DNA from 4 places in the Nocardia sp. NPDC052112 genome. Region 1 is predicted to be linked to each of the others. Evidence: riboswitches for the same ligand, from Rfam matches in the RefSeq annotation. Region 1 holds a riboswitch; each other region holds the start of a gene.
The links. A riboswitch is a leader RNA that binds a small molecule or an ion and turns the genes downstream of it on or off. The one in region 1 is predicted to bind S-adenosylmethionine.
Positions count from the first base shown of each region.

Region 2: it holds a riboswitch for S-adenosylmethionine, as region 1 does, so the genes downstream of both, AB0L58_RS40175 (transporter substrate-binding domain-containing protein) here and AB0L58_RS32360 (aminotransferase class V-fold PLP-dependent enzyme) in region 1, are expected to answer to the same signal.
Region 3: it holds a riboswitch for S-adenosylmethionine, as region 1 does, so the genes downstream of both, AB0L58_RS23555 (rhodanese-like domain-containing protein) here and AB0L58_RS32360 (aminotransferase class V-fold PLP-dependent enzyme) in region 1, are expected to answer to the same signal.
Region 4: it holds a riboswitch for S-adenosylmethionine, as region 1 does, so the genes downstream of both, AB0L58_RS39300 (homoserine O-acetyltransferase) here and AB0L58_RS32360 (aminotransferase class V-fold PLP-dependent enzyme) in region 1, are expected to answer to the same signal.

Region 1 covers NZ_JBFAWD010000021.1:57,408-60,296, reverse strand. Annotated here, with positions in the region: gene AB0L58_RS32370 (DHA2 family efflux MFS transporter permease subunit) at 1-425, shown strand, start outside; gene AB0L58_RS32365 (LysE family translocator) at 468-1,103, opposite strand; SAM riboswitch class IV at 1,217-1,330, shown strand; gene AB0L58_RS32360 (aminotransferase class V-fold PLP-dependent enzyme) at 1,376-2,740, shown strand; gene AB0L58_RS32355 (flavin reductase family protein) at 2,792-2,889, opposite strand, start outside.
Region 2 covers NZ_JBFAWD010000039.1:32,686-35,574, reverse strand. Annotated here, with positions in the region: gene AB0L58_RS40180 (hypothetical protein) at 110-817, opposite strand; SAM riboswitch class I at 1,150-1,243, shown strand; gene AB0L58_RS40175 (transporter substrate-binding domain-containing protein) at 1,254-2,243, shown strand; gene AB0L58_RS40170 (LLM class flavin-dependent oxidoreductase) at 2,248-2,889, shown strand, end outside.
Region 3 covers NZ_JBFAWD010000012.1:54,386-57,274, reverse strand. Annotated here, with positions in the region: gene AB0L58_RS23560 (O-succinylhomoserine sulfhydrylase) at 1-719, opposite strand, end outside; gene AB0L58_RS23555 (rhodanese-like domain-containing protein) at 716-1,132, opposite strand; SAM riboswitch class IV at 1,147-1,263, opposite strand; gene AB0L58_RS23550 (hypothetical protein) at 1,330-1,785, opposite strand; gene AB0L58_RS23545 (FAD-dependent oxidoreductase) at 2,101-2,889, shown strand, end outside.
Region 4 covers NZ_JBFAWD010000037.1:13,490-16,378, forward strand. Annotated here, with positions in the region: gene AB0L58_RS39295 (PIN domain-containing protein) at 1-18, shown strand, start outside; gene AB0L58_RS39300 (homoserine O-acetyltransferase) at 44-1,198, opposite strand; SAM riboswitch class IV at 1,529-1,639, opposite strand; gene AB0L58_RS39305 (TetR family transcriptional regulator) at 1,683-2,432, opposite strand; gene AB0L58_RS39310 (MFS transporter) at 2,568-2,889, shown strand, end outside.

The DNA of each region.
Region 1 (2,889 bases):
GTGGCCGGTTGACCGATCGATACGGCGGGGGCGTGGTCGCGGTGGTCGGCAGTGCGGTGACAGTCGCGGTCACCGTGCCGTTCGCACTCGGTGACGCATCGATGAATCCTGTTGTCGTACAGGTACTTCTGTTGATCCGAGGCGTGGCAACCGGATTGACCGGCGTGCCGATCGTGGCCGCGGCCTACGCCTCGGTGCGGCCGGATCAGATGCCGGATGCGGCGTCGTTCGTGAATATTCTGCAGCGGGTCGGCGGGTCGATCGGAGCGGCTTTGCTCGCGGTGGTGCTGTATCGCGCGGCCGATGCCGGACTGCCGGTGGATGCCGGATTCCGGCAGGCGTTCTGGTGGCTCACCGCCGCGTCGGTCATCTCACTGGCCGCGTCACTATTGCTGTGGCGCAGAGAGATTCAACCGAACCTGTGACGCTGTGCGCCGGCCGGTGGCGACCGGCCGGGCCGCATGGGATTACGCGGCCGAGGCGGCCGTGCCGATGCCGAGCGCCGCGAGAATGGCCGCGCTGATCTGCTCGAGCCGATCGCGCACCCGGGGACGGCGCAACATCGCCACCGCCCGTGACGCCAGCAGGGCGAGCAGGATCATCTCGACGGCGGCAATGGAGCACTCGATGGCGCCGAGCGCGAGGGTGTTCAGGAAGGTGACCTCGGTGAGGAATTGCGGCAGCACCGCCAGATAGAACAGTCCGACCTTCGGGTTGAACATGCACGACACCAGGCCCGCGGCGAATGCCGAGCGAATCGAGGTCGGCGCCGGTGCGTCCGACCTGCCGGACGTCGCCGCGGTGCCCGTCCCGCGCTGCTTGCGGTGCTCGATCAGCGCCCGAATTCCCAAGTACAGCAAATAGATTCCGCCGACGACCTTGAGCGTTCGGTAGGCGGTCGCGGACTGTTCCAGCAGGGCGGCGACGCCCGCCGCGACCACCACCGCCCACCCGATCCCGCCCAGTGCCGAGCCGATCGCCGCCGCAATGCCGGGTCGCGCGTCCACGATCGAGAATCGCAGCACCAGGAACGAATCCGGGCCGGGCGTGATGGACAGCAGAATGCACAGGCCGACAAAGCTGAGTAGCAGCGAAAGGGTCACCGATCGATCAGACCGCACCGCGCCCGGCATTGCAAGGTTATTTATTCGACTGCATGTATATGCAGCAAGGGGCCGGTTGACAGGGCGGGGCGGCATCTGCCAATCTCGGTTCAGGTCATGAGTACCAGCGTCAAGCCCCGGCTAGCTGGTCGGCAACCCTCCTCCGCGGCGGGGTGCTCCGGGTGACGACCGGGCCGCAGCCCGACCGGGTGCGGCAAGCGCGGACTCGGATGATCACCAGATTTCGGGTCCCATTACCGATGGGATTTGTGATGACCGCTGCAACCGATCAGAGCTGTGTTTACCCACCTCGTCGGCTCCGCCGACTGCCGTCCCCCGGTGCCGCCCTCGCCCGGGTTTCCGGCGACGACCTCCGGGTGCCGCTCGTACAGGGCGGAACGACCACCTACGCGAACTTCGACTACGCCGCGAGCGCACCGGCATTGGCGCAGGTCACCGACCGGGTGCAGCAGCTGCTGCCGTACTACGCGAGTGTGCACCGCGGTGCCGGTTACGCGTCGCGGATCTCCACCGAGTGCTACGAGGCCGCGCGCGGCTCGGTATCCCGTTTCCTCGATGCCGCCGACGATCAGGTCGTGGTGTTCACCCGCAACACCACCGATGCCCTGAATCTGCTCGCCGCCTGCGTGCCAGGCGACACCGTGGTGCTCGATATCGAACATCATGCGAACTTCCTGCCGTGGACCCGGCACGGTCGCCGCGTGGTGCGGGCGGCGGCGACCGTCGAGGAGACCATTCGCCAGCTGATCGCCGAATTGTGCAGTAAGCCAGCCGCATTGCTCGCGGTCACCGGCGCGTCGAATGTGACCGGTGAGGTGCTGCCGCTGGAGCGTTTGGCCACCATCGCGCACCAGTGTGGTGCCCGCATCCTGGTCGATGCCGCCCAGCTGGCGCCGCATCGTCGGATCAGCCTGCGCGGCACCGGAATCGACTACCTCGCATGCTCCGGACACAAGCTCTACGCACCATTCGGTGCGGGAGTGCTTGTCGGACGCCGGGATTGGCTCGATGCCGCCGAACCGTATCTGGCGGGCGGCGGGGCAGTTCGCGAGGTCACTACCGCCGATACCGAATGGGCGTCCGCACCGCAGCGCCATGAGGGTGGTTCGCCGAACGTCCTCGGCGCGGCCGCGCTCGCCGCCGCGTGTGACGCGCTGTGTGCGATCGATCCGAAAACCCTTGCCGCGCATGAGCGACGGCTCGCCGATCGGCTGCGCAGCGGCCTGTCCGCGATTCCGGGCGTCAACCTGCTGCGCATCTGGGACGACAGCCCGGACACCGTAGGCATTGTCGCCTTCACCCTGGACGGGTTCGTGCCCGGCCACGTCGCGGCCTACCTCTCCGCCGAACACGGCATCGGTATTCGGGACGGCCGTTTCTGTGCCCATCCGCTGCTCGCACGCCTCGGTCTCGCCGGTGCCCTGCGTGCCAGCATCGGCCTCGGCAGCAGCTCCGCCGATGTGGATCGGCTGGTCGAGGCCGTCGCGACGCTGGCCACCGAGGGTGCGTCGTGGAATTACGCCAGCACCGACGGCCAGTGGAATCCGACACCGGAGACCCGTCCCTTCGCCCGCCCCGATTCCATCGACGGCGTCGCACCCTGCTCGATCGGCTGATCGGACCGACCGTTCAGTTGTTGCCGCGCAGGCGAATCCGCCCGGCCGCGCTCAGTCTTCGAGCGCGGTCGGGCGGTAGTAGCGGCCGCGGTAGTAGAGCAGCGGTGCGGCACTGGGTTGTTCGTCGGTATTGTCGTGGACCCGGGTGA
Region 2 (2,889 bases), on a different contig from region 1:
TCCACCTGATCTTGAACCGAGCAGCGCGAGCCGCAACCCGGGTGCGGCACGGAATGCCCTCTGGCACCTGCCTCGGTTCCCGAGCGCATGCAGGGGAGCGCTCCGCCCCTCAGCGCACCGAGGTGAGGCCTACCGTTGGGAGGAAGAAACAGGATTTGCCGCCGTTGTCCATGGTTCCGAAGACTGCGGCCAGTACGGTGCCCGATCCGGTGTCGACCGGAACCGCGCGTACGCCGCCGACCGGGAATGCGGCGAAGAAATCTTGGATAGTCCGTTCGGCGAGCGGTCTTATCTCGGCCGGGATTTCGGCTGGCACCATCGTGCGGACCACATCGGAGATCGAACCCATGGCGGTGATGCCGTTGCGGCCATTGGCGAGATTGACCCAGGCGACGTTCATGCCCGTGGCATTCGTGCCGTCCGGTCCGAGGCCGTAGGGCACGAAGGTGAACATGACTTGGCCTGCTCTGACGGCGGTCGGGTCGAGTCCGGGAATGGCCACGGTGGTTTTCGGCCACGGACCGGGAACCGCGCCCGCAACCGCGGGGACCAGACCGAGGGCGCCGGAGTCGGAGCAGAACGGCGCGACCGCCGGATACAGGAACGGGTCGACGCCGTAGGTGCGCAGCGCCTCGACAACGGCGCGGTAGGTGGCGAACAGATCACCGGGCCCGGCCTGGGCGGACGGTGCGGTCGTAGCGGGTGCCGCAGGCGCGGGCATCGGAGCCGCGGCGGCGACGCCCGGGGTGGCGAAAGTCAGCGCGGCCGTACCGGTCGCGATGGCGGCTAGCGTGGTCAGACGGCGCAGCAGGGTCACGAGGGACCTCCTCATCGTCGGGCACGAATCGAGGTCCGAGATTACTCCGGCAAACCTTCGCAACAGCGCAAATATCGGCGGGCGACACGTACGCGCCGCGCGTCCCGGCGGACCGCCGCAGCCCCGCACCGGCGGGCAATCCGGACGAAAGGCCCGCGAAGAACTAGATCCGAAATGCCACGAACCACCGCGCAACCGGGCCAATAGTGCCTGCTCATAGGCATGTGGACAAGGCCTGCGCTCACGCTGATTCGTACCCTTGTGCCGGACTTCGCCTGCTTCGCATGATATTTCGGCTAGACCCATTGACCGACCCGTGCTCGGCGTCGGACACACCATCCAGAGCGACCGAGAGACCTGGCTCGTCGACGTCGCAGCAACCCCCCGGCCACCGGGTGCGGGTGCTTCCGCCGGGAACGATGGAGGAACCGAAATCATGAGCGCGTCCGTCGCATCCGATACTCCGGTATCGGATGTCCCGATACCGGGTGCCCACACACCCGACGCCACGGCATCGGGTGCACCCACCGCGGCCGTATGCACGGGAAACTCCGCGCAGCCCGCCGGTTCGATCACCTTCGACCTCTCCCCCGGCCAGTCCGGCCGGATCCACGCGCCCGAGGTCGATGCCATTGCCGCCGAACTGCCGCAGGCCATTCGGGACCGCGGCACGCTGGTGGTCACCGGAGCGGGCGGTGCCGCACCGCCATTGCGGTTCTACGCCACCGACGATAAGACCATCGTCGGATCCGAGGTCGATTTCGCCTCGCTCATCGCCGATATCCTAAGGCTGAAACTCGTTGCACAGGTGGCCGATTGGTCGCAGAACTTCGTGCGGGTCGACTCCGGCGAGGCCGATGTGTTCATCTCCAACGTCACGGTGACCGAGGAGCGCGAGCAGAAGTACGACTTCGCCACCTATCGCAATGACACCGTCGCATTGGAGATCCCCAAGCAGAGCACGCCCGAGCACCAGGATCGTACGAGCCTGGCGGGCAAGCGGATCGGTGTCGGCAGCGGCACCAACCAGGAGCAGCTGCTGGTGAAGTGGAACGAGCAGAATATCGCCGACGGCTTGCCCGCGATCGATATCGCCTACTTCCAGCAGGTCACCGACTACTACCTGGCGCTGGCCTCGCAGCGCCTGGACGGCTACATCGGCCCGAATCCGTCGGCGATTTACCACAGCACCACCGCGAATCAGACCAAGATCGCCGCGACGTTCTCCGGCGCCGGTGCGACATTGCAGGGCGAGATCGGAGTGCTCACCAAGAAGGACAACGGGCTGATCGGCCCCATCAACAAGGCCATCAACAACACCATCCAGACCGGCACCTACCAGCAGGTCATCGATCGCTGGGGGTTGCGGACCGAAACCGTGCCGAGTTCGCGGATCAATCCGCCCGGCCTACCGAAGAAGTCGTGATCGCATGAAGTTCCTGCTGTTCACCCTCGTCACCCGCGTGCCGGATCCGAATACCGGTCGGCTACCCGATACCAGGGAGCGACTGCTCGATGTCATCGGTCAGGCCCGCATCGCCGAACAACTCGGCTACGACGGATTCGCCGTCGGTGAGCGGCACGAGGATCCGTTCCTCTCGGCTGCACCACCGGTGCTGCTGTCCCATATCGCCGCGGTCACCTCGCGGATCAGTCTGTTCACCGCAGTCACCACACTGAGTCTGCTGGATCCGGTGCGCGCGTTCGAGGACTATTCGACGCTGGACAATCTCTGCGGCGGCCGTCTCGAACTGATCATCGGCAAGGGCAACGGTGCGGCACAGGCGAAGCTGTACCACGTCACCGCCGAGGACCAGTGGGATCGCAATCGCGAAGGCTACGAACTGTTCCGGGCGCTGTGGGACAGCGACACCGTGACCTGGTCGGGCCGATTCCGGCCGGAGCTGGTCGAGGCCAAGGCACTGCCGCGGCCATGGCAGCCGCGCATCCGCATCTGGCACGGCAGCGCGACCAGCCGCGATTCGGTGGAACTCGCCGCGCGCCACGGTGATCCGCTGTTCTCGGCGAATGTCACCAATCCGATCGAACCCTATGCCGAACTGGTGCGCCAC
Region 3 (2,889 bases), on a different contig from region 1:
GGACCGTCGATGTAATCCCGGGCGCCGAGGATGGCACCACCGAGCACCCGACCCTGACCATCGATGTGCTTGGTGCCCGAATACACCAGCACATCGGCACCGAGTTCGAAACCACGCTGCAGCAGCGGCGTGGCAAAGACGTTGTCCAGCACCACTTTCGCCCCGGCGGCATGCGCGAGTTCGGTCACCCGACGCACATCGACCAGCGTCTGCATCGGATTGGCCGGCGTCTCGAAGAAGACGGCCTGGGTCGGCACCGAGAGCGCCTGCTCCCACTGATCCAGATCATCGCCGTCGACGAAGACCGTTTCCACACCCCAGCGCGGCAGAATCTCGTTGCACACCACGAAGCACGAGCCGAACAGACTGCGTGCGGCCACGAGTCGGTCGCCAGCACCCAAAAGCGCACCGAGCGCGGTGAATACGGCCGACATACCGCTCGCGGTCGCGAAACATGCTTCGGCGCCGTCGATCAGACGCAGCCGCTCCTCGAACATGGCCACCGTCGGGTTGCCGTAACGGGAGTACACGAAATGCTCGATATCGCCGGTGAACGCGGCCTCGGCCGCCTCGGCGCTCTCATAGACGAAACCGGAGGACAGATACAGCGCCTCGGCGGTTTCCTCGAATCCCGAGCGGCGCAGGCCACCTCGCACGCCGAGCGTCGCGGGACCGACGCCTTCGGGCAGCGGCTTGTCGAACGCACCGCCGGTGATCACGACTGCCGCCACGGCAGGCCGATGGCGCGCCAACCGGAGCCGCCACGATGTCCGAACTCGTCGATCGGGCCTTCGAAGCCCTCCAGCACATTGAACGACGGGGCGATGCCGACCCCGGTCGCGGCCACTGCCGCACCGATGGAACGCTGTCCGGAGCGACAGAGGAAGACGACGGGCGCCGCCGGGTCGCGGTCCGCCAGCGCCTGGGTCAGCTGCTCGACGAACTCGCCGTTGCGGGCGCCGCTGCTGTCGACCCATTCGATCAGCACCGTCGGTCGCTCGATCGAACTGGTATCCGGCACACCGACGAAACGCCATTCGGCCTCGGTGCGCACGTCGACCAAGACGGCTTCAGGGTTGTCCCGCAACAACTCCCACGCCTGTTGTGGGGTGATGTCACCGGCATATGTCATGCGATCCTCCTGTGAATCCACGCTTGCCGCACCTGGGTTTCGGTGCGCGGCCAGGTCGTCACCCGGAGCACCCCACCGCGGAGGAGGGTTGCCGACCAGCCAGCCGGGGCTTGGCGCTGGTACTCATGACCCGAAAATGAGATTGCCTGGGCAGGTGCCACCATGTCAAACCCCCCGTTCGTGCCGCGCACAGGCAATCAGCCGCAGACGATCCAGCGGTCTTCGGAGCGGGTCAGATTCCACGTTGCCGGTGTCTCCCGGCCGTCGACCGCGATGGTCACCGTCGCCTTGGCCTTATCGCCGTCGACCATCGCATTCTCAATCTTGGTGACCTTGATCGACTTTCCGGCCGCGGCCCCACCGAACTGACCCGCGAGCGGCGTCTTGCTCTCGTCGAATCCCGGACAGGCAACGGCGGGTGGCGGCGTGTTGTCGGTGGTGGCGCGGGCCTCCGCGTAGCGCTGCACCGCGGCCGCGATCTTGTCCGATTCTGTGACATTTTTCTCAGCGGGCGAGAGCACCGCACCGAGCACGATCGCGATGAGCACGACAGCGGCGAAGACGGCCGCCGCGATGAACGGCGCCATGGAGCGACGATCGGTCTGATCGACCTCGATTACGGGTTCTGCATCGGTGCCCTGCTGCTCTGTCATGGTTCGATCATCCCTGGTGGGCGGCGGTATCCGGCATTCGGCCCCGTGCCGACCCCATTACCCGCGCGGCGCGGATTCGATAGATGCCCGCGGAGTGGGTAGTCACGGTAGTGGGTCGGGCAGCAAACACCCGGTGTACGCACCGCCGCAGGGCGCACGGTATGCCACCGATAGAATCGCGAGACTGCGGCCTGCTGTCATAGCCGAGATGGCCGCCCGTCCGCATCGTGAGGTGCGACCAAGAGGGTGCGTCAAGTTAGCCTAAGCTAAGACTGACGCCATTAATTGTTTCGACCATAAGGGTGCGCGTAAGAGATGACCGAACACAGTGCAGCGACTCGCCCGCTTCGCATCGCGATCGTAGGCGCGGGACCGGCCGGTATCTACGCCGCCGACGCGTTGATGAAGTCCGATGCCGAGGTGAGCATCGACCTGTACGAGCGCATGCCCGCGCCGTTCGGGTTGATCCGCTACGGCGTGGCGCCGGACCATCCGCGTATCAAGGGCATCATCACCGCCCTGCACAAGGTGCTGGACAAGCCGCAGGTCCGCCTGCTCGGCAATATCGACTACGGCACCGACATCACTCTCGATGATCTGCGCACCTTCTATGACGCGGTGATCTTCTCCACCGGCGCCAACGCCGACCGCGCGCTGCCGATTCCGGGTATCGACCTGGACGGCAGCTACGGTGCGGCGGACTTCGTGTCCTGGTACGACGGTCACCCGGACGTGCCGCGTACCTGGCCGCTGGAGGCGGAGAAGGTCGCGGTCCTCGGTGTCGGCAACGTCGCCCTGGACGTAGCGCGGGTGCTGGCCAAGACCGGTGATGAGCTGCTGCCGACCGAGATCCCGCCGAACGTCTACCACGGTTTGCAGGCCAATAAGGCGGTCGAGGTGCACGTCTTCGGTCGCCGCGGCCCGGCCCAGGCCAAGTTCACCCCGCTCGAGCTGCGTGAACTCGACCATTCCCCGACCATCGAGGTGATCGTCGATCCCGAGGACATCGATTACGACGAGGGCTCGGAAGCCGCGCGCCGGCATTCCAAGCAGGTCGACATGATCGCCAACACGCTCGAGCAGTGGGCCATCCGCGATGTCGGC
Region 4 (2,889 bases), on a different contig from region 1:
CGCCTGCTACCTGACTGACGGTGGCCATGGAGACGGCGAACCTTCAGCTGGTGCGACTGACTCGCGCCAATCGCATGGTTTCGGTCAGCAGTTTGGATACCGCGGCGGCTTCGGTGAGAAAGCCGTCGTGGCCGTCGCGGGAGTGCACGATCTCGAGCCCCTCGCAGCCGGGCAATCCGTCGGCCAATTCCTGCTGAGTTCGCAACGGGTACAAGCGATCCGAGTCGACACCGCCGACCACGCACGGAACCGGGGTGGCGGCGAGGGCGGCCGCGATACCGCCGCGCCCGCGGCCGATGTCGTGCCGGTTCATCGCCTCGGTAAGTAGGACATAGGTGGCGGGATCGAAACGGCTACAAAGCTTTTCGGACTGGTGGTCCAGATAGCTCTGCACCGCATAGCGGCCGCCGCGCCACGGGTCCTCGTCGCCCTGTGCATGGTTCTCGAAGCGGTGATCGAGTTCGCCCTCGGTGCGGTAGGTCAGGTGGGCGATGCGACGGGCGATGCCCATACCGGTCATGGGGGCGCGATCGGTATCGTGGTAGTCGCCGCCCTGCCAGTCCGGATCGGCCTTGATGGCGGCGATTTGCGTTGTCTGCGTGCCGATCTGGTCGGCGGTGGCACGTGCGCCGACGGCGAGTACCAGTGCGGATCCGACCCGTTCCGGCGCGCCGATCATCCATTCCAGCACCCGCATACCGCCCATCGAACCGCCGACGACAGCGGCCAGGCGTTCGATGCCGAGCAGGTCGAGCAGTGCCGCTTCCGCGGTCACCTGATCTCGGATCGAGATCTCCGGAAACCTCGAGCCCCAGGGCTTTCCATCCGGTGCCAGCGTCGAGGGGCCGGTGCTGCCCTTACAGCCGCCCAGCACATTCGTCGCGATGACGCACCATTCGTCGGTATCCACCGGTGCACCCGGACCGACCATGCCGTCCCACCAGCCGGGCAGCGGATGGATATCGTCGGGCACCCCGACGACATGTGAATCGCCGGTCAGCGCGTGCTCGACGAGCACCACATTGTCCAATGCGGGGGAGAGCTGACCCCAGCGCTGCACGGCCAGATGTACGTCCGGGAGGACCGCGCCGCTCTCCAGCCGCACCTCCCCGATGGCGATGATGCCGAGCCGCCCGTCCGGCGGTGGCAGGGCCGCCGCGGACGAGTGCGCGGTACCTTGTTCGGTGCTCACGGTCACGACTCCGCCTCGCCGGTGCTCGGCTCCGTCGCGACCGAGTGCGCGGTGTCGATGGTTCGCTCGCTCATGATGTCGCCCCCGGGAAACCGTGCGTCGCGGACGCCGGGTGAATCGGGAGAGAACGCACATCCCCGATGTTAGCTACCCGGCTGAACCGGGCCGCGGTCCGGTAGATCGGGCGGGTGTGTGCGCCGGTGATCTGCTCGCTTGCGACGAACCGATCGGTCGCGGACGCGATGGGGTCACTCATACCGTGCTCCACAGGGTTGTTCGCCAGCAGGTCTTATCGGAGTGCGGGTGACGGACAACAACTCATCGGAAACCTCCTGAAGTGCGCGCTTGCCCTCGACCATCGAGAGCCCGGTCATCACCCGGAGCACCCCACCGCTGCTGGAGGGTTGCCGTCCAGCAAGCCGGGGCTTCGCGCTGGCACTCATGACCTGACGGACATGGTAACCGGCGGGCGGTCGGCGACTGAAATCCGTTACCGGTTTTCCGCCGGTTCGGTCGCCGGACGTCCGGCGCATACGCGCATGAATTCGTCGTATGACGTGGTGAATGCGGCGCGGGCCGCGGTGGCGGCCGCTGCGGTGTCCTCGTCGTCGAAGATCGACTGCTGGCACTCCATGCTGAGGTGGCCGATCAGCTGCCAGGCACCGACGACCAGTTGGACCGGTAGCGCGTCGGGCTGGGTGCCGAGTCGCTCCGCGATCGCGTCGGCGATCGCGACGTTCTTATCGTCGGCCAGCTCCATGCTCTGCGCGCTGACCGTCGGACTGCTCCGCAGGATCCGCTGCATCTGTTGGAAGCGCCGGAACGACAGCGATCCCTCGGTGCTTTCCGAGGCGTGGTCGACGACCTGCAGGAAGGCCTCGCGCAGCGATTGCAGCTCATTGCCGGTGACCGGGAGTCCGCGCAGGCATTCGGCGATGGCGAGGCCGAAATCCTTGACCGGACCCAGGATGATCGCTTCTTTGCTGTCGAAGTATCGGTTGATCGTGCGGGGGGACACATCCGCGCGGTCCGCGATCTGTTCGACCGTCGTCGCGTCGAAGCCCTGTGCGTCGCACAGGTCGAGCGCCACCTCGATGATGCGCAATCGGGTCTGCTGCTTTTTGCGTTCGCGCAATCCCATGCTCACGCCGCCGGGCGCACTGGGCCCTGGATTCGCTGGAGCGCGCACAGCCTCCTCGGCTGTCGCGCTCGCGCCGATCGGCGTTGATGACTCGAGCATGGCCCCATGCTATCGCAATCGGGACGGTTTGTGTCCTTAACAGTCAAATGTCTGATTGCGACATTTTTCTCTTGACGACAAATGTCGGCCAATGACAGGATGGCTGCACGACTTCGAGACGGCTAGGAGACCAAGGTGAGCGAGACTGCGACAGCGGTGGAAGTTGTGGAAAGACAATCGAGCTCGGCACGCTGGTTGGCCTTGGGGGTGATCGCCTTGGCCCAGCTCATGGTGGTTCTCGACGCCACCATCGTGACCATCTCGCTGCCGTTCGCCCAGCAGGATCTGGAGATCAGCGACGGCAATCGGCAGTGGATGCTGACCGCGTACACGCTGATCTTCGGCGGCCTGCTGCTGCTCGGTGGACGGCTGGCCGACTACCTCGGGCGGCGTCGGGTCTTCATCGTCGGCCTGGTCGGCTTCGCCGGGGCGTCCGCGGTGGCGGGTCTGGCGCAGA